Azospira inquinata: one gene and its partner. The protein of the gene in region 2 binds, or shares a complex with, the protein of the main gene of each other region. Links are inferred from orthologs where the notes say so. Each region holds a gene or a part of one and is shown on either strand. Other genes may lie near its edges.

Region 1 (3,507 bases), 1.6 Mb from region 2 along the record:
GGGCCGAAGTGCTGGACCAAAACGACCGGATGGTAGCGGAAGGCAAGATTCCCGCGGTGTACGAACCCATGCTGTTGGGGATCACCAAGGCGTCCTTGTCCACCGATTCCTTCATCTCTGCCGCGTCCTTCCAAGAAACCACCCGAGTGCTGACCGAAGCCGCCATCATGGGCAAGCGGGACGAACTGCGTGGCTTGAAGGAAAACGTCATCGTGGGTCGCCTGATCCCGGCTGGTACCGGCTTGGCTTACCACAATGTGCGTCGTTTCCAAACCGCCGGCCAGGACATGGCTGCAAGCCGTGGTCTGGAAGGGGATGTGGCTCCCGAAGCTCCCGCCGAGACTCCGGTGGAAGCCGACGGTACCGGGCAAAACGACGCGGCTTGACTTTTGACCCGGCGTTGACTTAGGGGTTGTCAACCTCTAAAATCTCGGGTCTTTTCGCGGCATAGGCTAACCATTGCCTATGCTTGTATAAAAAAACCTGACTCGGCGCGGTTCTACCGCGCCGGATCAGTTTCTGGCGGCGCTGGCCGCCGTCTTGAGGATTAGCTATGCCGACCATTAACCAACTCGTGCGCAAGCCGCGCGTCGCTGAAACCCTGAAGAGCAAGGTTCCGGCCCTGGACAAGTGCCCGCAAAAGCGGGGCGTTTGCACCCGGGTCTACACCACCACTCCGAAAAAGCCGAACTCCGCTCTGCGGAAGGTCTGCAAGGTGCGCCTGACCAACGGCTTTGAAGTGATCTCCTACATCGGTGGTGAAGGCCACAATCTGCAGGAGCACTCCGTGGTTCTGATTCGCGGCGGCCGGGTTAAGGACTTGCCGGGTGTGCGTTACCACACCGTGCGTGGTTCTCTGGATACGCAAGGCGTCAAGGACCGGAAGCAATCCCGGTCCAAGTACGGTGCCAAGCGCCCGAAGGCTGCCTAATCCATTAGGTAGCTTTAGTAAGTGGCTGCTCTGCTGGGTAGCCAAGAGCCCCGGGCTATGGGAGTCCGGGGGTCAACTGAATCGTCAATTGAGAGGTTGTTATGCCCCGTCGTCGTGAAGTCCCGAAACGGGATATCCTGCCCGATCCTAAGTTCGGTAGCGTGGATGTCTCCAAGTTCGTTAATGCGGTTATGCAAAGCGGCAAGAAGTCTGTTGCCGAACGCATCGTTTACGGTGCCTTCGATCTGATCTCCGCCAAGGGTGGCAAGGATCCTCTGGAAGTCTTCGCGGCTGCCATCAACAATGTACGCCCCCTGGTGGAAGTGAAGTCCCGCCGGGTTGGTGGTGCCAACTATCAGGTGCCTGTGGAAGTGCGCCCCGCTCGTCGTATGGCTCTGGCCATGCGCTGGCTGAAGGAAGCTGCTCGTAAGCGTTCCGAAAAGTCCATGGGCCAACGTCTGGCTGCCGAAATGCTGGAAGCCTCCGAAAACCGCGGCGGTGCCGTGAAGAAACGGGATGAAGTTCACCGTATGGCCGAAGCCAACAAGGCTTTCGCCCACTACCGTTTCTAATCGTCTTGCGACGCAATTCCCTCTGCGAAGGTTACTAACGTGGCACGTAAAACTCCTATTGAACGGTACCGTAACATCGGTATCAGCGCCCACATCGACGCCGGCAAGACCACCACGACGGAACGCATCCTCTACTACACTGGCGTCAATCACAAGATTGGCGAAGTGCACGATGGCGCGGCCACCATGGACTGGATGGAGCAGGAGCAGGAACGGGGTATTACCATTACCTCCGCTGCCACCACCTGCTTCTGGAAGGGCATGGATATGTCTTTCCCCGAGCACCGCATCAACATCATCGACACCCCGGGGCACGTGGACTTCACTATTGAAGTGGAACGTTCCATGCGTGTTCTGGATGGTGCTTGCATGGTGTACTGTGCTGTGGGTGGCGTTCAGCCCCAGTCTGAAACCGTGTGGCGTCAGGCCAATAAGTACAAAGTGCCCCGTCTGGCCTTCGTGAACAAGATGGACCGCCAAGGTGCGGATTTCTTCAAGGTCTATGACCAAATGAAGACCCGCTTGAAGGGCAATCCTGTGCCTACCGTGATCCCCATCGGTGCCGAAGAAAACTTCGAAGGCGTGGTGGACCTGATTAAGATGAAGGCCATCTATTGGGATGAAGCGTCCCAAGGGATGAAGTTCGAATACCGGGATATCCCGGCTGACCTGCAAGAGTTGGCCCAAACCTGGCGTGAACAAATGCTGGAAGCCGCCGCCGAAGCTTCCGAGGAGCTGATGAATCAGTACCTGGAAAGCGGCGATCTGCCCGAAGCTGACATCATCAAGGGTCTGCGCGCTCGGACGATTGCTTGCGAAATCCAGCCCATGCTCTGCGGTACTGCCTTTAAGAACAAGGGCGTGCAGAAGATGCTGGACGCGGTTATCGAACTCCTGCCGTCCCCGGTGGATATTCCCCCGGTTACGGGCCATGACGACGATGACAAGGAAGCCGAACGTAAGGCTGCCGATGATGAGAAGTTCTCCGCCCTGGCCTTCAAGCTGATGACGGACCCCTACGTAGGTCAACTGACCTTCGTTCGGGTGTACTCCGGCGTGGTGAATTCCGGTGACACGGTTTACAACCCCGTGCGCGGTCGTAAGGAACGGATTGGTCGTCTGCTGCAGATGCACGCCAACAACCGGGTGGAAATCAAGGAAGTGCGCGCTGGCGACATCGCCGCTTTCGTGGGCTTGAAGGAAGTGACCACGGGCGAAACCCTGTGCGATCCGGATGCCATCATCACCCTGGAACGGATGGAATTCCCCGATCCCGTGATTCACGTGGCCGTGGAACCCAAGACCAAGGCTGACCAGGAAAAGATGGGTATCGCCCTGAATCGTCTGGCTCAGGAAGATCCGTCTTTCCGCGTACGTACTGACGAAGAATCCGGTCAAACCATTATTTCCGGGATGGGCGAGCTCCACTTGGAAATTATTGTGGATCGGATGCGCCGGGAATTTGGCGTGGAAGCCAACGTGGGTGCTCCCCAGGTGGCTTACCGGGAATGCATCAAGAAAGCGGTCGAACAGGAAGGCAAGTTCGTCAAGCAGTCTGGTGGTCGCGGTCAGTACGGTCACGTTTGGCTCAAGATCGAGCCCAACGAAGCCGGCAAGGGCTACGAATTCGTGGATGCCATCAAGGGCGGTGTGGTGCCTCGGGAATATATCCCGGCGGTGGACAAGGGGCTGCAAGATGCCATCGGTAGCGGCGTACTGGCCGGCTTCCCGGTGGTGGACGTGAAGTTCACCCTGTTTGACGGTTCCTACCACGACGTGGACTCCAACGAAAACGCTTTCCGTATGGCGGCCTCCATGGCCTTTAAGGAAGGGATGCGTAAGGCGAGCCCCACCCTGCTGGAACCCATGATGGCGGTGGAAGTAGAAACCCCGGAAGAGTACATGGGGAACGTGATGGGTGACCTGTCCGGTCGTCGTGGCATCGTGCAAGGGATGGATGACATCCCCGGCGGGATGAAGGCGATCAAGGCGGAAGTGCCTCTG
Region 2 (16,903 bases):
TGTTTCCAGCCCCCGGACAGGGTGCCCGCCAGCTGGCTGGCCCGACCGCTCAGGCCCAGGTCGGCCAGGGCCCGGGCCACCGCTTCCCGGCGCCGGGGCATGCCGAACATGCGGGCGACGAAATTCAGGTTTTCCGCCAGGGTCAGGTCTTCCCAGAGGGAAAAGCGCTGGGTCATGTAGCCCACCTGGCGCTTAATGGCGGCGCTGTCCCGCAGCACGTCCAGGCCCAGGCAGGTGCCCTGGCCGCTGTCCGGGGTGAGGAGGCCGCAGAGCATGCGGATGGAGGTGGTTTTGCCGCTGCCGTTGGGGCCGAGAAAGCCGAAAATTTCCCCTTCCTCCACCCGCAGGGAAAGGTCCTTGACCACGTGACGGGGGCCGAAATGCTTGTTCAGCCCGGTCACGTCGATGACGGAGCTCATGGCTTGGGTCCACCCGCCAGGGTCACGTCGATGGGCTGGCCCGGATGGAGCCCGGCGGCCTGATCCGGCGCCGGAGCAGCTTCCACCCGGAACACCAGCTTTTCCCGGCTGCCCTGGCTGTAGATTACGGGCGGGGTGTATTCGGCCTGGGCGGCGACGAAATCCACCACCCCGGTCACGGGTCGGGCGCAGCCGTCGCACCGGGCTTCCACCCGGGTGCCCGGGGTAAAGCGGGCCAGGGCGGTTTCCGGAACGAAAAAGCGCAGGCGGCGCCGGGTGTCCGGGAGCAGGGCGGCCACGGGCTGGCCCGCCCCCACCCATTCCCCGGGCCGGTAGTAGGTATCGCTGATTTCCCCCGTCACCGGGGCTTGGACGGTTTTCCGGTCCACGGCCCAGCGTTTCTGGGCCGCCTGGGCCGCCGCGGCTGCCCAATCCGCCTGGGCTCCCGCCAGTTCGGCCTGGCGTCCCAGGCTTTGCCGGTAATTGGCCAGTTGCTGCCGGGCCGCCTCCACTTGGGCCGTATCCCGGTCCCGGGCGGCGGTGGCCTCGTCCAGCCGGGCCTGGGAGACGAAGTGCTGGTGGGCCAGGGCCTGTTGCTGGGCGTACTGGGTGCGGGACAGGCGCAGATTGGCCTCCGCTGCCGCCAGCTGGGCTTCTAGGGAGGCGATTTCACTGGCCCGGCGGGGGGCCTGGAGATTGGCCAGCTTTTCCCGGGCCGCCCCGGTTTTGGCCTCCGCCTCCGCCAGGGCTTCCTTGTCCGGGTCCTGGGCAATGGCAAAGACCCGGGTGCCCGGCGTTACCCGGCGGCCCCGGGGAATGTCCAGGGTGGCCAGATAACCGGCCTGGGGCGCTGCCAGATAGAGGTAATCCCCTTCCACATAACCGCTGTAGGTGGCCGTGCCCTGGGGACTACAGGCGGTCAGGAGCAGGGCGCTGGCCAGGGCGGGAAGGGAAAAGGCCGCCGGGCGGAGGCAGAGGGTGGCAATCATGGCTGGAGGGGAGTGCTGAGAAGGGGGAGCAGGGTGCCCAGGGCGGTATCGATGTCCTGGCGGGACTGGTCGCTTTGCTGGGCCAGATTGAGGCAGGCCAGGCCCACCAGGGTGGCGTGGAGCAGCAGGACCCGGGCTGGGGCCGGGGGCTGGCCGTTACGGGAAAGGAGCCCGGTGAGGGTTTGGCGCAGGCGCTGGACAAAGAGGCCCAGGGCTTCCCGCAGGGCCGGGTCCTGGTCAGCGGCTACCATCAGGCCCAGCATCATGCGGATACGGGGCAGATAGGCCAGGGCCTGGCTAAAGTGTTCCAGGGTGGGGGGGAGGTTTTCCAGATGTTGCTGGCTCTGGGCCAGATCCTGGGCAATGGAGTGCTCCGCAATGGCCAGCAGCAACACATTGCGGGTGGGAAAGTAGTAGGTCAGGTGGCTTTGGCTGACCCCGGCCTGGCGGGCAATGCGGGGCTGGGTCAGGGCAGCGATGCCTTGCTCCCGGAGCAGGGTCACCCCCGCTTCGAGGAGCCGTTCTTTGACGGACATGGGGGAGGGCTTCCCGGTACCTGAAAAAAGAATTTGGTAAATCTACCAAATATTTTCCGGGGCCGGAAGGGGCATGGGGCCCCGGGGACGGGGAATGTGAGCAAAAGCTGATATGTCGCCAGGATTAGTGATGGTTTTGATCATTATCAAATCCCGAAAAACGCCTCCCTTTAGAATGGCGAACAAGCGCTAATTTCATGGCCCGATCCATCCCCCAGGGGCGCGGGCCCCACCGTCGGAGGCTTTCCACCATGTTTCAAGAACATCCCGTGGAAGAAATCGGGGCCGGCCAGGTGGCCGACCTGCTCAAAACCATTGCTATTCCCCCTTGTCCCAGTGTGCTCATGGCTCTGTTCTCTGAAGCCCGACAGGACGAGGTGGATTTCATCAAAATCAGCAGTCTCATCAGCGGGGACGTGGGGCTGGCCGCGGCCATGATGAAGACCGCCAATTCCCCCTATTTCGGGTTGCGCCAGAAGGTGCGCAGTGTGCAGCAGGCCACGGCAGTGCTGGGGCTGAAAAATATCCTCAGCGTGGTGTCCGGCCTTTCCCTGCAAAAGGCCCTGACCCCTCCCGGCTTCAATATGGACCGGTTCTGGGAACGCTCCAATCTCCACGCCGTGACCTGCTCCCGGCTGGCCCGGCGCCTGCCCGCCGTGGCGGCGGAAGACGCCTACACCTACGGGCTCTTCCACGATTGCGGCATTCCCCTGCTGATGCAGCGTTTCCCCGAGTACCGCCAGACCCTGGCCCAGGCCAACCAGTCTCCCCGGCCCCTGCCCGAGGTGGAAAACCAGGCCCATGGCACCAATCACGTGGTGGTGGGGGCCATGCTGGGGCACAACTGGCAATTGCCCGAATCCGTGGTCCAGGCCATCCAGTTTCACCATGATCCGGATGTGCTGGATGCCAAGGATGGCCCCTGGTCTCCCGTGGTGCGGCTGCTGGTGGCCCTGTCCCTCCTGGCGGATCACCAGGTGGCCCATTTTCTTGGCTATCCGGACGAAGCGGAATGGCTAGCCCACGGTGTTGCGGCCCTGGACTATCTGGGTTTCGACGAAGAGGAGCTGGACGAAATCCAGCAGGAAGTGGCGGACGACCTGGCGGAAATCCGGGGTTATCGGGGGGAAAACTAGGGCCCGGGCCCCTCTCCCGCCACCCTGGTCAGGGGCCCGGGGAGGGAGGACAATGGCGGCCTTTTTTGGGAGCCTAATGCCATGACGATTCGTTTCCCGGTGCGGGGGAATCACATCCAGCTGGATCAACTGCTGAAGGCCGCTGGCCTGTGCGATTCCGGCGGTGCCGCCCATGCGGCGGTGGAAGCGGGGGAAGTGCTGGTGGATGGGGCGCTGGAACGGCGCAAGCGGGCCAAACTCCATCCCGGTCAGCAGGTGGAATTCGGCGGGCAAACCGTGGAACTGGTGGCCGAAGCCTGAGGGGCCAACTTGGGGGGGCTTGAGCTAGTCCTCCGTTGGGCCCCATTTTTCTGGGGCTTTTAGGCCGGTGTTTTTGCGCCCCTGAGACTCTGGCTGTGTGGGGGCCGGGGATCATCCTGTTTCCTGTTGCTGGTAAGAGGGCTCTCACCTCTGCTAATCCGGCTTTTTCCCCTGGGAGTTTCTTCCCCAGGGCTACCGTCTTTTCTTCCTGCCTGAGCCTTAGATTTAGCCCAGTTGCAGGGCGCTTTCCGCCCAACTCAGGGCCGCCTGGTTCAGGGCATTCAGATCCCCCTCCAATCCCAATTTTTCCGCCCAGCTCCGGGCCTGGGGGCCGAGGCCCCGTTCCAGGGCTAAGGTCAGGGCCAGGTAGGGGGCGTAGGGGCCTTCGCTCCGGAGGAGTACGGACCGTACTTCTTCCGCCAGATGGAGCCGGGCCAGCACCTTGTCCATGGGCTGGTTGAGGAGCACGTCAAAGAGGGAGAGCAGGCCCACCAGGAACAGCTCCTCGCATTCCTGCCGGGGGCGGCGGCCTTCGTCCAAAGTTTCCATGAAACGGGCCCGGGTCAGGGCGATTTCCAGCAGGGCCTCATCCCGATCCCGGGTCTGGCCGGTGCGGAACATGGCCACGGTGAGCCAGCGGTAGAGCCGTTCCCGGCCCAGGACCAAGATGGCCTGCTCCAGGCTGGCTACCGGGGTAACCAGCCCGGCGGCGGGGGAATTGGCCAGGCGCAGCAAATGGAGGGCCACCCCCGGATCTTTCTTTGCCGCCTCCCCCAGGGCGGATAAATCCGCTTCCTGGCGCAGCTGGTTGAGCATTTCGATGAGCACCAGGCGGGATTCGTTGAGCCTTTCCCCCTTTTCTTCCTCATCCGGGGCCGTGGCGAAGGGGCCCAGGCAGTAGGTGAAGCCCAGGGCCCCGCAAAGCCGCCGTTCCGGCCAGGAGGGGACCCCACTGGCGATCAGGGTGAGGTGGGGATGGCGCTGGCCCAGTCCCCGGGCCAGGCGCTCGAACTGGGACAGGGTGTAATTCTCCAGGCTGAGCAGGGCGCCGAAGGCAGCATCCAGCAGGGGCGCCAGCTCCGGGTCCAGACTGAGGCCAGCTAGAGCCACCCGGCGCCCGGCTTCCTTAGCCTGGGTGAGGCTTTGCAGCAGCGCCTCCGGTAGGCGGCCGCTCTGGCGTAAATCCAGAAGATAGAGGGTGTGGGGGCCATCCAGAAGGGCCAGCCGTTCATCGGCCAGGAGGGCGGGGCTGACCGGCACCAGGGCCAAGCGGCGCTGGGCGAAGCCGGGGATGCCCCCATCCACCAGGGTCTGGATCAGATCCCCTGAGACCTCTTCCCCTCCTGCCGTGGTCCTGGCTTGGCTCCGGAAGAGGTAACCGCACAGCCGGTTTTTGCCATCCAGGATTTCTTCCCGGGTAAGCCATTGTTCGGCCTGCTGGCGGCGCACCAGGGCCTCCGGCAGGGGCGCCGGGACGGGCGTGGTTGGGGGCGCCGAAGGGGGCGGCGGAGAAATTTGGGGTGCAGAAGACTGTCCCAAAAAACGGGAAAACAGGGAGCTAAAACTCATGGCGGTCGTGGCGTAAGAACCCCGTCATTCAAAGATGACTTGTGGGGCAAAACTAATTATGACCTTTAGCCTACCCGTTCTCCGTCCCGGTGGACAAGGGATTGGTGCCTATTTTGTACATTTTTACGTCGGGCCCGGACCGGAGGTGGGGATAAACCGCCCTTATGCACATTTCCCTGGAGTAAAGCTGTGGAAAAACTTTGCATAAGTGGTGCAACGGTATGATTTTGTGCGGTGTTTTTTGTCTGCTTAAAAAATAGGCAGGGCGGGAGGCAAGGGGGAGAAAGCCTCGGGGAAAAACCGGCACCACAAGCGCCCCGATGGTGGGGAAAGCCCCCAGGCCCTCTGAACCTCTTGAGGCTACTGAGAAACCTGAGATGCTTGGGTCGCCCGCGCCCCAAACTCAGCCCAGGGCCGCCCGGGCGGCGGCTAGTCCGTTGCGCACCGCCCCTTCCAGGGTGGCCGGGTAGCCATTGTCCACATAGTCTCCGGCGAGGAAAAAGCCGGTCCAGGGCGTGGCGGTGCCAGGCCGTTCCAGGCCGGGGGTGCAGCTGAAGGTGGCCCGGGCTTCCCGCACCAGCTGGTGCCAGTGGGGGGGCGGCAGGGGACGGCCCAGGGCTGTCTGGATTTCCCCGTGGAGGGCGGTAGCCAGCGCCGAAGCGTTGCAGGCTTCCCAAGGGCCGTGGGCGCTGAGAACACAGGCCAGAAGGCCCGGGGTACCGGTCAGGCCCCGATCAAACACCCATTGACCCAGGGGGCCGGCCAGGGCCAGTAGGGGCCAGGGCAGGGCGGTATCCGGGGGATAGGCCAGATAACAGGTGGCGATGGGCTGATAGGTGAGGCCTTGAAGGCTGGCGAGCAGCCTGGTCTGGGCGGGGGAAGTGGTGGGGGCGGCCTGGGGCAGGAGCGGGGCCGCGTGTTGGGGCGCCACCGCTAGAATCACCCGGTCATGGCGTCGGCTTTGCCCCTCCGGTAACTGGAGTTGCCAGCCTTCCGCGACCGGATGAATGGCCTGGATGCGGCAGCCCAGGCGGACTTCCTGACCCCGTTGGCGGAGCCAGTCCAGGGCCGGGTCCGGCAACAGGGCCCCCAGATGGCGGGTGGCTAGCACTAGATCGGTGGCGGCCCGGCCGCCCCCTAGGCTGTCTTGCAGCACCCGGGCGAAGACCTGGGCCGAGGCTCGTTCCGCCGGGGTGTTGAGGGCTGCCAGACAAAGGGGCTGCCAGAAACTGGTTTGCAGGTGGGGAGGCTGGTGCTGCTGGTCCAGCAACTGGGTGACCGGCATATCCTGCTCCAGCCGGTAAGCCTGGCGTTGCAGGTGAGCCATGAAGGTGGCAGCGGCCAGCTTGTCCCGAATACCCAAGCCCCGGGCCGCCATCAGGCCCCAGGCCAGATGCAGAGGGGCGGGGAGGCGGGGCAGGGCGAGGCGGAAATGGGGGGGCTGGGCCAGGACCAGGGGGCGGCGCTCCAGGTGCCGGTCGCCCCCCACCCGGGCCAGCAGCTCCAGGGTTGCCGTGTAGGCCCCCAGCATCAGGTGGGAACCGTTGTCCAGCGCCAATCCCCGGATGTCTGCCCGGCGCGCCCGGCCGCCCGCCAGGGGGGCAGCCTCGTAAAGGCTTACCCTCTGTCCGGCTTGGGTTAATTCCAAGGCGGCGGCCAGACCGGACCAGCCGGCGCCGATAATGGCGACGCTTTTCCCGGCCCCCAGGCTGGGAGGGGCGGACATCGGGTTTGCCTCCATGGCCAGCCCGGGCCTAGCCCTGGAGCCAGGCCTTGAGGGCCAGCCACAGCTTGCGGGGAGGCGGCAGGGAAATGCGGTGGGTGAGCACCAGGCCCGGCTCCTCCGCCACCATCTCCAGCAACTCCCGGTAGATGGCCGCCATCATCAGGCCGGGGCGTTGATTGCGCCGGTCTTCCCCTGGCAGAGCGGCCAGGGCCTGGGCGTAATAGCCCCGGGCCCGGTCAATCTGGAAGGCCATGAGTTGGTCGAAATTTTCGGAACGGCGGGAATGGAGAATGTCCGCGGCGGGCACGTTAAAACGCTGTAGGTCTTCCATGGGCAGGTAGATACGGCCCCGCCGGGCATCATCCCCCACGTCCCGGATAATGTTGGTGAGCTGGAAGGCCAGGCCCAGATCGTGGGCGTACTGGCGAGTCTGGCGATTTTTATAGCCGAAAACTTCCGCCGCCAGCAGACCCACCACGCTGGCTACCCGGTAGCAGTAGAGCTGGAGGGCCTTGAAGTCCGGGTAGCGGGCCTGGTGCAGGTCCATGTCCATGCCGTCCACAATTTCCAACAGCAATTCCTTGGGGAGGGGAAAACGGGGCAGCAGGGCTTGCAGGGCCTGGGCGACCGGGTGCTGGGCTTCCCCGGCATAGAGCCGTTCCAGCTCCTGGCGCCACCAGGTGAGCTTGGCGGCGGCTACCTGGGGGTCCTGGCAGTCGTCCACCACATCGTCCACCTCCCGGCAGAAGGCGTAGAGGGCGGTCATGGCCCGGCGTTTATCCCGGGGCAGAATGCGGAAACTGGCGGTGAAGCTGGAGCCGCTGGCGGCGGTGCGGTCGCGGCAGTATTGATCAGGGGTCATGGGCGGTAAGGGCGCCAGCCCAGGAGGGCGGCGAGGGCAATGAGAAGCCAGTCCGGTAGGGCCAGGGTGGGGCGGTGGTGGAACACATCGCCTTGAACGCGGCGAATTTTACTCAGAATCCGCAGTCCGCCGTGGACCGTGAAGCGGATTTCCCAGCCGAAGCGGCCCGGCAGGCGGCGGCACAGGGCAGCGCCTGCCTCCATCAGTTCCCGGGCCCGGCTGACTTCAAAGTCCATGAGTTGGATGAAGGCTTGGTCTGTCAGCCCCTTGGCCAGGTGCTCCGGGGTCACGGCGTAGCGCTCCATGTCTTCCTGGGGGAGATAAATCCGGCCTTTTTCCCAATCCACTGCCACATCCTGCCAAAAATTGATGAGTTGGAGGGCGGTGCAGATTTTATCGCTGTCCGCCAGATTGGCCGGGGTGGCTCGACCGAACAGGTGGAGCAGGAGGCGGCCCACCGGGTTGGCGGAGCGGCGGCAGTAATCCAGCAGGTCGCTGTAGGTGGAGTAGCACTTCACCGTCACGTCCTGGGCGAAGGCGGAGAGTAAATCCCGGAAAAGGGCCAGGGGTAGGGCATGGACGGCGATGATGGGGGCCAGGGCTTGGAACAGGGGAGTCTGGGGCGTTTTTCCGGCTTCGATCAGGTCCAGTTCCGCCCCGTAGGCGGCCAGGGCCGCCAGACGGGCTTCCGGAGCTTGATCTCCTTCATCCGCCAGATCGTCCGCGCTACGGGCGAAGCGGTAGAGGATTTCCACCGGCTTACGCAGATGGGGGGGCAGCAGCAGGGAGGCGACGGGGAAATTTTCGTAATGATCGACGGGCATGGGGGCCGGAAAAAGCTGGCGCCTTCTGTTGGAAACCGCTTCCGGATAACGGTCCAGGCGCTTGTCATGAAATCAGGGTGGGGCGGGGGATGCCTCCCCCCGGGCCGGGAACCCTGCCAGGGGCTGGCCGGGAGAGGGCATCCGGAGGCTTACAGTATAGGGGCTTCTCGGGTAAAATGCGCCGTTTCAGCGAAAGTGGCGGAATTGGTAGACGCACTGGATTTAGGTTCCAGCGCCGCAAGGCGTGGGGGTTCGAGTCCCCCCTTTCGCACCACCATCGGGTAGCGGCATCCAGCCGCAGTCGTCACTAAGGAAAACGCATGCAAGAAAATACGCAAGCTTCCAGCGCGCTGGAACGCCGCCTGGATTTGTCCGTCGCCATCGCCGATCTGGATAAAGAAACTGACGTGCGCTTAAAGCGCATGTCCAAGAAGGTCAAAATGCCTGGCTTCCGTCCCGGCAAGGTGCCCTTCAACATCCTCAAGCAACAATACGGCGCTGAAGCCCGGCATGAAGCCCTGGCCGAAGCTCTGGACAAGGCCTTTGGCGAAGCCGTGACGGCGCAAAAGCTACGGGTGGCCGGTTATCCCAGCATCGAACCCAAGCAGGCTTCCAGCGAAACCCACATGGAGTTCTCCGCCGTGTTCGAGGTTTACCCGGAAATCACCCTGGGTGACGTGTCCGTCTCCGAAATCGAACGGCCCACCTATACCGTGGGTGCCGCCGAAGTGGACAAGACCCTGGATATTCTGCGCAAGCAACGGGTGAAGTTTGAAAAGGCCGACCGGGCTGCCGCCAAGGGCGACCGGGTGGTGATCGACTTCCTGGGTAAGAAGGACGGGGAAGCTTTCCAAGGCGGACAAGCCAACGATTACCCCTTCGTCCTGGGCGAAGGCATGATGCTGGCTGATTTCGAAACCAATGTGGAAGGCTTGAAGGCTGGCGAAGCCAAGACCTTCGACATGACTTTCCCCGCCGATTACTTCTCCAAGGATCTGGCCGGCCAAGCGGTGCAATTTGAAATCACCGTCAAGGAAGTGCAAGCCCCGGTGCTGCCCGAAGTCAATGAGGAATTCGCCAAGCTGATGGGCATTGGGGACGGTGACGTGGCCAAGATGCGGGCCGAAATCGAAACCAACCTGAGCCGGGAAGTGAAGAAGCGCCTGCAAGCCAAGACCAAGGACCAGGTCATGGAAGCCCTGCTCAAGGTTAATCCGGTGGAAGTGCCCAACGCTTTGGTCAGCGCCGAAGTGGAACGGCTGATGCAAGCTGCCAAGGCCGATATGGAAGCCCGGGGCTTCAAGGGCCAGGATCTGCCGGTGAAGCCCGAATGGTTCACCGAACAGGCCAAGCGCCGCGTGACCCTGGGTCTGGTTCTGTCCGAACTGGTGAAGAGCGAAAATCTCTACGCCACCAAGGAACAGATCAAGGTCCTGGTAGACGAAGCCGCCCAATCCTACGAGAATCCTGAAGAAGTGTCCCGCTGGTACTACGCTCAACCCCAACGCCTGGCCGAAGTGGAAGCCGTGGTGGTGGAAAATAATGTGGTGGATTGGGTGCTCGGCAAGGCGAAGGTGACGGATAAGACCGCCGACTTCGACGAACTGATGAGCCGTCGGGCCTAAAAGATAAAAGTCATTGTCCCAACCTTTTCCTTTTCCAACAGAGGGAGCAGGCATGAAGATTGAAAACGGAAGCCAATGGGCGCCCCAAGGCCTGGGGCTGGTTCCCATGGTGGTCGAACAAAGTGGTCGCGGCGAACGCGCCTACGACATCTATTCACGTCTGCTCAAGGAGCGGGTGGTTTTTCTCGTCGGTCCGGTGACCGACGAGACGGCCAATCTGGTGGTGGCCCAGCTCCTGTTCCTGGAAGCGGAAAATCCGGACAAGGATATTTATCTCTACATCAACTCCCCCGGGGGCGTGGTGACTGCGGGTATGTCCATCTACGACACCATGCAGTTCATCAAGCCAGACGTCTCCACCCTGTGTCTTGGGCAGGCGGCGTCCATGGGGGCGTTTTTGCTGAATGCGGGGGCCAAGGGCAAGCGGTTTGCCCTGCCCAACTCCCGCATCATGATTCACCAGCCTCTGGGCGGATTCCAGGGGCAGGCGTCGGACATTGAAATCCACGCCAAGGAAATCCTCTCCCTGCGGGCTAAGTTGAACAAGTTGATGGCTTTGCATTCCGGCCAATCCGTGGAAAACATCGAAAAGGATACGGACCGGGATAATTTTCTTTCCGCCGATGAGGCGGCAGAATATGGCCTGATCGACAAAGTGCTGTCCAGCCGCCAGGACGTGGCGGAGGCCAAATAAGCGGAGTGCCCCCGAGATGACGGAGAAGAAATCCGGAAGTAGCGAAAAACTGCTCTATTGCTCGTTTTGCGGCAAGAGCCAGCATGAGGTGAAAAAGCTGATTGCCGGTCCTTCCGTGTTCATCTGCGACGAATGCATTGAGCTGTGCAATGACATCATCCGCGACGAAATCGCTGCGGGTGAGGGTGGCCTGAAAGGCACCAAGGAAGACCTGCCCACCCCCAAGGAAATTTGCGCCATCCTGGACCAGTACGTGATCGGTCAGGAACCGGCGAAGAAAATTCTTTCCGTGGCGGTGTACAACCATTACAAGCGTCTGCGCCATCACGGCAAGAGTGATGATGTGGAGCTGGCCAAGAGCAACATTCTGCTCATCGGTCCCACCGGCTCGGGCAAGACCCTGCTGGCCCAGACCATGGCCCGTCTGCTTAACGTACCTTTTGTCATGGCCGATGCCACCACCCTCACCGAAGCCGGTTATGTGGGGGAGGATGTGGAAAACATCATTCAGAAGCTGTTGCAAAAGTGCGATTACGATGTGGAAAAGGCCCAGCAGGGCATTGTCTACATCGACGAAATCGACAAAATTTCTCGCAAGTCCGACAACCCGTCCATTACCCGGGATGTGTCCGGGGAAGGGGTGCAGCAGGCCCTGCTCAAGCTCATTGAGGGGACGGTGGCCTCCGTACCGCCCCAGGGCGGGCGCAAGCATCCCAACCAGGACTTCGTCCAGGTGGATACCACCAATATCCTGTTCGTCTGCGGCGGTGCCTTCGACGGTCTGGAAAAGGTCATCCGCAACCGTTCCCAAAAGGGTGGTATCGGTTTTGGCGCCCAGGTGAAGAGCCAGGACGACAAGAAGGACGTGGGACTGGTGCTGCGGGGGGTGGAGCCGGAAGATTTGATCAAATTCGGCCTCATTCCCGAATTCGTCGGTCGTCTGCCCGTGGTGGCGACCCTGGAAGAGCTGTCGGAAGCGGCCCTGGTGCAAATCCTGATCGAGCCCAAGAACGCCCTGATCAAGCAGTACCAAAAGCTCTTCGCCATGGAAGGAGTGGAACTGGAAGTCCGGCCTGCCGCCCTTTCCGCCATTGCCAAGAAGGCCCTGGAACGGAAGACGGGGGCCCGGGGCCTGCGTTCTATCCTGGAAGGGGTGCTTCTGGACACCATGTATGAACTGCCTGGGATGGAAAATGTCTCCAAGGTAGTGATCGACGAAAACACCATTGCCGGTGATGCCAAGCCGATTCTGATCTACGCTGATCAACCCAAGGTTTCTGGCTCCAACTGATCTGCATTCCCGGGCCGTTTTACGGCCCGGGCTTGAAGAATCCTCCTGCGTCCCCATTTACGGGGCACTGCACTCCTGAAGGCTTCGCCATGTCCCCTATTACCCTTTTGCCGTCCCAGCCGGTGGAATTGCCCCTGTTGCCTCTGCGCGACGTGGTGGTCTTCCCCCACATGGTTATTCCCCTGTTCGTGGGGCGTCCAAAATCCATCAAAGCTCTGGAAACCGCCATGGAAAGCGGCAAGAGCATTCTGCTGGTGGCCCAGAAGTCGGCCGCCAAGGATGATCCCTTGCCCGAGGATTTGTACGACATTGGCTGCATCGCCAATATCCTGCAAATGCTCAAGCTGCCCGACGGTACCGTGAAGGTGCTGGTGGAAGGCACCCAGCGGGCCCATCTGGATGGGGTGGATAACCAACCTGAGCAGTTTTTTGCCACCGCCACCCCGGTGGCCGGGGAAGATGCGCCCAACCACGAGGTGGAGGCCATGCGCCGGGCGGTCATTACCCAGTTTGACCAGTACGTCAAACTGAACAAGAAAATCCCCCCGGAAATCCTGACCTCCATCGCCGGTATCGAAGAAGCGGGCCGGCTGGCAGACACCATTGCCGCCCATCTGCCCCTCAAGTTGGAGCAGAAGCAGGACATTCTGGAAATGTTCGATGTGAAATCCCGCATCGAGCGCCTGCTCACCCAGCTGGAAGCGGAAATTGACATCCTGCAGGTGGAAAAGCGTATCCGTGGCCGGGTTAAACGGCAGATGGAAAAGAGCCAGCGGGAGTACTACCTGAACGAACAGGTCAAGGCTATCCAGAAGGAGCTGGGGGAAGGGGAGGAGTGGGCGGATCTGGAGGAAATGGAAGCCAAGATCAAGTCCGCCGGCCTGACCAAGGAAGCCGCGGCCAAGGTCCAGTCCGAGCTGAAAAAGCTCAAGCTCATGTCCCCCATGTCGGCGGAAGCCACGGTGGTGCGCAACTACATCGAAACCGTGCTGGGCCTGCCCTGGAAAAAGAAAACCCGGGTTTCCAAGGACCTGGCGGAAGCAGAAAAGACCCTGGATAAGGACCACTGGGGCCTGGAAAAGGTTAAGGAACGGATTATCGAATATCTGGCCGTGCAACAGCGGGTGGATAAGCTGAAGGCTCCCATCCTCTGCCTGGTGGGGCCTCCCGGGGTGGGCAAGACCTCCCTGGGCCAGTCCATTGCCAAGGCCACCAACCGCAAGTTCGTGCGCATGAGCCTGGGCGGGGTGCGGGACGAGGCTGAGGTGCGGGGGCACCGGCGCACCTATATCGGTTCCATGCCCGGCAAGATTCTCCAGAACATGACCAAGGTGGGGGTGAAGAATCCCCTGTTCCTCCTGGATGAAGTGGACAAGATGGGCCAGGACTTCCGGGGCGATCCTTCTTCTGCCCTGCTGGAAGTGCTGGACCCGGAACAGAATTCCACCTTTGTGGACCACTATGTGGAAGTGGAATTTGACCTGTCCGAGGTCATGTTCGTTGCTACGGCCAATACCCTGAATATCCCCGCTCCCCTGCTGGATCGGATGGAATTGATCCGTCTTTCCGGCTACACGGAGGATGAAAAGGTCAATATCGCCCAGCGTTATCTGCTCCCCAAGCAGATGAAAAACAACGGTCTGAAGAAGACCGAGCTGGCGGTGGCGGAAAGTGCCCTGCGGGACATCGTGCGCTACTACACCCGGGAAGCCGGGGTGCGGAGCCTGGAGCGGGAAATTTCCAAGATCTGCCGGAAGGTGGTGAAGACCCTGCTGCTGAAGAAAACTACCACCAAGGTGGCGGTTTCTTCCCGCAACCTGGACAAATATCTGGGGGTGCGGCGCTTTACCTACGGCATGGCGGAGAAAGAAAACCAGGTCGGCCAGGTGACCGGTCTGGCCTGGACCGAGGTGGGCGGCGAATTGCTCACCATCGAAACCGTGGCGTTGCCCGGCAAGGGCAAGACCATTACCACCGGTCAGCTGGGTGAGGTGATGCAGGAATCCATCCAGGCGGCCCTGTCCGTGGTGCGTAAGCGCTCCCATGCCCTGGGGATTGAGGACGACTTCTATCAAAAGAACGACATCCACATTCACTTGCCGGAAGGGGCTATTCCCAAGGATGGACCGTCCGCCGGTATCGCCATCAGCACCGCCCTGGTCTCCGTACTGACCGGCATTCCAGTGCGTTGCGACGTGGCCATGACCGGGGAAATCACCCTGCGGGGCGAAGTGCTGCCCATCGGTGGTTTGAAGGAAAAACTCCTGGCTGCGGTCCGGGGGGGCTTGCGCACGGCCTTGATTCCAGAGGAAAACGTTAAGGATTTGGCGGAAATTCCCGATAGCGTGAAAAATCGCATCGAAATAGTACCTGTTCGCTGGATTGATCAGGTGCTGGCCCGCGCCCTTGAACGCGCTCCGGAACCTCTGCCTGATGTGAAAGCAGAAGCAACCCCAGTTGCTCCTGTGGCGGAGGAAAATGCCGGATCGTCCCTGACCACCCATTGATGGGACTGGGGATGCCGGCACTAAACCGCCGGCATCCCCTCAGGCTTTGCCTGATGTTCCGTAAGCCCTTGAAAAACCGCTTGACACCGTAAAAAACCGCTTGCTATAAAAGTGCGTACAGGATTTCCTGTATCTACTTAATGTAAGGGGGCTTACGTGAATAAATCAGAACTGATCGATCAGATTGCCAAATCTGCCGATATTTCCAAAGCTGCGGCCGGGCGTGCGCTGGATGCCACTATCACGGCGGTGAAGGGAACTCTGAAAAAAGGGGGGCTGGTGACCCTGGTGGGCTTTGGTACTTTCTATGTGGGGAAACGGGCGGCCCGTACCGGGCGTAATCCCCGTACCGGCGCTTCCATCAAGATTAAATCTGCCAAGGTGCCTAAGTTCCGGGCTGGTAAAGCGCTGAAGGATGCGGTAAACTAGCCGACTCTTTCGGAGCTGGGTAAGACCCTCCGATGCCGGGTGCTTAGCTCAGTTGGTAGAGCGTCGCCCTTACAAGGCGAATGTCGGGGGTTCGAACCCCTCAGCACCCACCAAGACACGTGGGTTAAAAAGGGGCTTGGAGCGATCCAAGCCCCTTTTTGCATTTCTGCCTAGCCATACCCGTCCCAATTGTTTCCTCCGGGAAGTTTGTACCCCTCATTCCTTGACACCCATGGGGGAAACCCCGAGAATTTTCCAGTTTTACCGGACCGCCCGGGGAAAATTTGCTGGGATTCCTCCTGCATTTCCCCTCCGGCTCGGCTTTGCCCGGTTTTTTCGGGGCCGGTTTCCCGATCACTACGCCCGAACCCGTTTCCCTCTTCCAGAATAAATCATCATGTTTGATGCCGTTCGTAACAACAAAAGAATCGTCCAGGGATTCCTGGTCCTGATTACCCTGCCCTTTGCTTTTTGGGGGGTGGATTCCTATGTGCACAACACCGGGGCGGGGAACGACATCGCCAAGGTGGGCAGTGTGAAAATCACCCAGCAGCAGTATCAGGAAGCTTGGCGGGATCAGCAGCAGCGGCTGCGCCAGATGATGGGGGCCAGTTTTGACCCCGCCATGATGGATAGTCCGGAAGCCAAACAGGCGGTGCTCAATTCCCTCATTGACCGGAGCATCCTGTTGCAGGAAGCGGGCAAGAACCGCCTCTCCGCCAGCGATAACATGCTGCGGGATATCATCGCCAAGATTCCGGCGCTGCAAGAAAACGGCCAGTTTTCCATGGCCCGCTACGAGGCGGCCTTGAAGGCCCAGGGCCTGACCCAGGCCGGGTTTGAAGCCCAGATGCGCCAGGACATCACTTTGCAGCAGCTGGCCAGCGCCATCAGCGATACGGGCATGGTTTCGTCGTCCGTGGTGGATGCCCTACTGCGCATCCAGTCGGAAGAGCGGCTGGTGTCCGAGCTGCGTATTCCGGCGGCCCAGTTTGCTGACAAGGTAAAGCCCACGGATGGGGACCTGCAAAAGTACTACGACCAGCACAAGGCGGCCTTCAAGGTGCCGGAAGAACTGCGGGCCGAATACATTCAGCTTTCCCTGGATACCCTGCTGCCCCAGATCAGCGTCAAACCTGAGGATGTGAAGTCCTGGTACGACAGCCATAAGGATCGCTTCCAGCAGCCCGAAGAACGGCGTGCCAGCCATATTGTTATAACAGCGGACGCCAAAGCCTCTCCGGCGGATAAGGCCAAAGCTAAGGCTAAAGCGGAAGCAGTGCTGAAGGAAGTTCAGCAGAACCCGGGCAAGTTTGCCGATATTGCCAAACGGGAGTCCCAGGACCCGGGTTCTGCTGCCAAAGGGGGGGATCTGGGCTTCTTTGCTAAAGGTTCCATGGTTAAGCCCTTTGAAGACGCTGTATTTTCTATGAAAGAAGGCCAACTTTCCGGTCTAGTTCAGTCTGATTATGGTTACCACATCATCAAGCTGACCGGCATCAAGGCCGGCAAGGTGGCGTCCCTGGATGAGGTGAAGGGCCAGATTGAAAACGAACTGAAGAAACAGGAAGCTTCCCGCAAGTTTGCCGAAATGGCTGAGGCCTTCAGTAACACGGTCTATGAACAGGCAGACAGCCTCAAGCCCGCAGCGGACAAGTTCAAGCTCACCGTGCAGCAAAGCGGCTGGCTCACCCGTCAGGCCAACCCGGCCAACGGGGTACTGGGCAATGGCAAGCTCCTGGGGGCCCTGTTTGGTGACGACGCGGTAAAGAACAAGCGCAACACGGATGCGGTGGAAGTGGCCCCCAATACCCTGGTGGCTGCCCGGGTGGTGGAATACAAGCCCGCCTCCATGAAGACCTTCGAGTCCGTCAAGCCCCAGCTGCTGCAAGTGGTGAAAGCCCAGCAAATGGCCGATCTGGCGAAAAAGGCTGGGGAAGCCCAGCTGGCGGCCCTGGAAAAGGGGGAAGGGGCCAAGTCCGGCACCTGGACGCCA

Evidence for each region.
Region 1: the proteins of tig (region 2) and rpsG are in contact, whole or in part, in a crystal structure (PDB 3GTY), measured with the Thermotoga maritima proteins. The link is inferred for Azospira inquinata from one-to-one orthologs. Residues at the interface, in WP_004081061.1 of Thermotoga maritima: Glu122, Val124, Val129, Leu130, Tyr133, Glu188, Gly259, Ile262, Tyr263, Glu266, Ser270, Glu273, Gln274, Glu277, Arg308, Gln311, Ile312, Ser315, Tyr316, Glu325, Arg329, Arg336, Leu363, Phe366, Trp367, Arg373, Leu377, Arg381, Leu384, Glu387; in WP_004081843.1 of Thermotoga maritima: Lys34, Lys52, Lys55, Glu59, Arg62, Gln63, Glu66, Asn67, Lys69, Val71, Arg95, Ala109, Lys110, Lys111, Gly112, Arg113, Pro114, Glu117, Glu121, Ile124, Ala125, Tyr127, Asn128, Asn129, Thr130, Gly131, Lys135, Asp139, Arg142, Met143.

The regions. Positions count from the first base shown.
Region 1 is NZ_CP064782.1:1,164,901-1,168,407, reverse strand. What follows is about bases 1-2,767. They hold rpsG (30S ribosomal protein S7), read left to right. Parts: upstream 1-1,032; coding sequence 1,033-1,503; downstream 1,504-2,767. Other genes in these bases: fusA (elongation factor G), read left to right, coding at 1,543-2,767; rpsL (30S ribosomal protein S12), read left to right, coding at 554-931; rpoC (DNA-directed RNA polymerase subunit beta'), read left to right, coding at 1-386. In the rest of the region: more of fusA, read left to right, coding at 2,768-3,507.
Region 2 is NZ_CP064782.1:2,782,466-2,799,368, forward strand. Bases 7,943-10,833 are described here. They hold tig (trigger factor), read left to right. Parts: upstream 7,943-8,681; coding sequence 8,682-9,986; downstream 9,987-10,833. Other genes in these bases: hpnC (squalene synthase HpnC), read right to left, coding at 7,943-8,361; clpP (ATP-dependent Clp endopeptidase proteolytic subunit ClpP), read left to right, coding at 10,039-10,680; clpX (ATP-dependent Clp protease ATP-binding subunit ClpX), read left to right, coding at 10,697-10,833. In the rest of the region: Azoinq_RS12655 (ABC transporter ATP-binding protein), read right to left, coding at 1-419; Azoinq_RS12660 (HlyD family secretion protein), read right to left, coding at 416-1,408; Azoinq_RS12665 (TetR/AcrR family transcriptional regulator), read right to left, coding at 1,405-1,944; Azoinq_RS12670 (HDOD domain-containing protein), read left to right, coding at 2,196-3,080; Azoinq_RS12675 (RNA-binding S4 domain-containing protein), read left to right, coding at 3,162-3,380; Azoinq_RS12680 (EAL and HDOD domain-containing protein), read right to left, coding at 3,606-4,949; hydroxysqualene dehydroxylase HpnE, read right to left, coding at 5,353-6,675; presqualene diphosphate synthase HpnD, read right to left, coding at 6,704-7,537; more of hpnC, read right to left, coding at 7,534-7,942; more of clpX, read left to right, coding at 10,834-11,971; lon (endopeptidase La), read left to right, coding at 12,061-14,478; Azoinq_RS12725 (HU family DNA-binding protein), read left to right, coding at 14,635-14,907; Azoinq_RS12735 (SurA N-terminal domain-containing protein), read left to right, coding at 15,305-16,903. UniProt on the Bacillus subtilis protein: Involved in protein export. Acts as a chaperone by maintaining the newly synthesized protein in an open conformation. Functions as a peptidyl-prolyl cis-trans isomerase.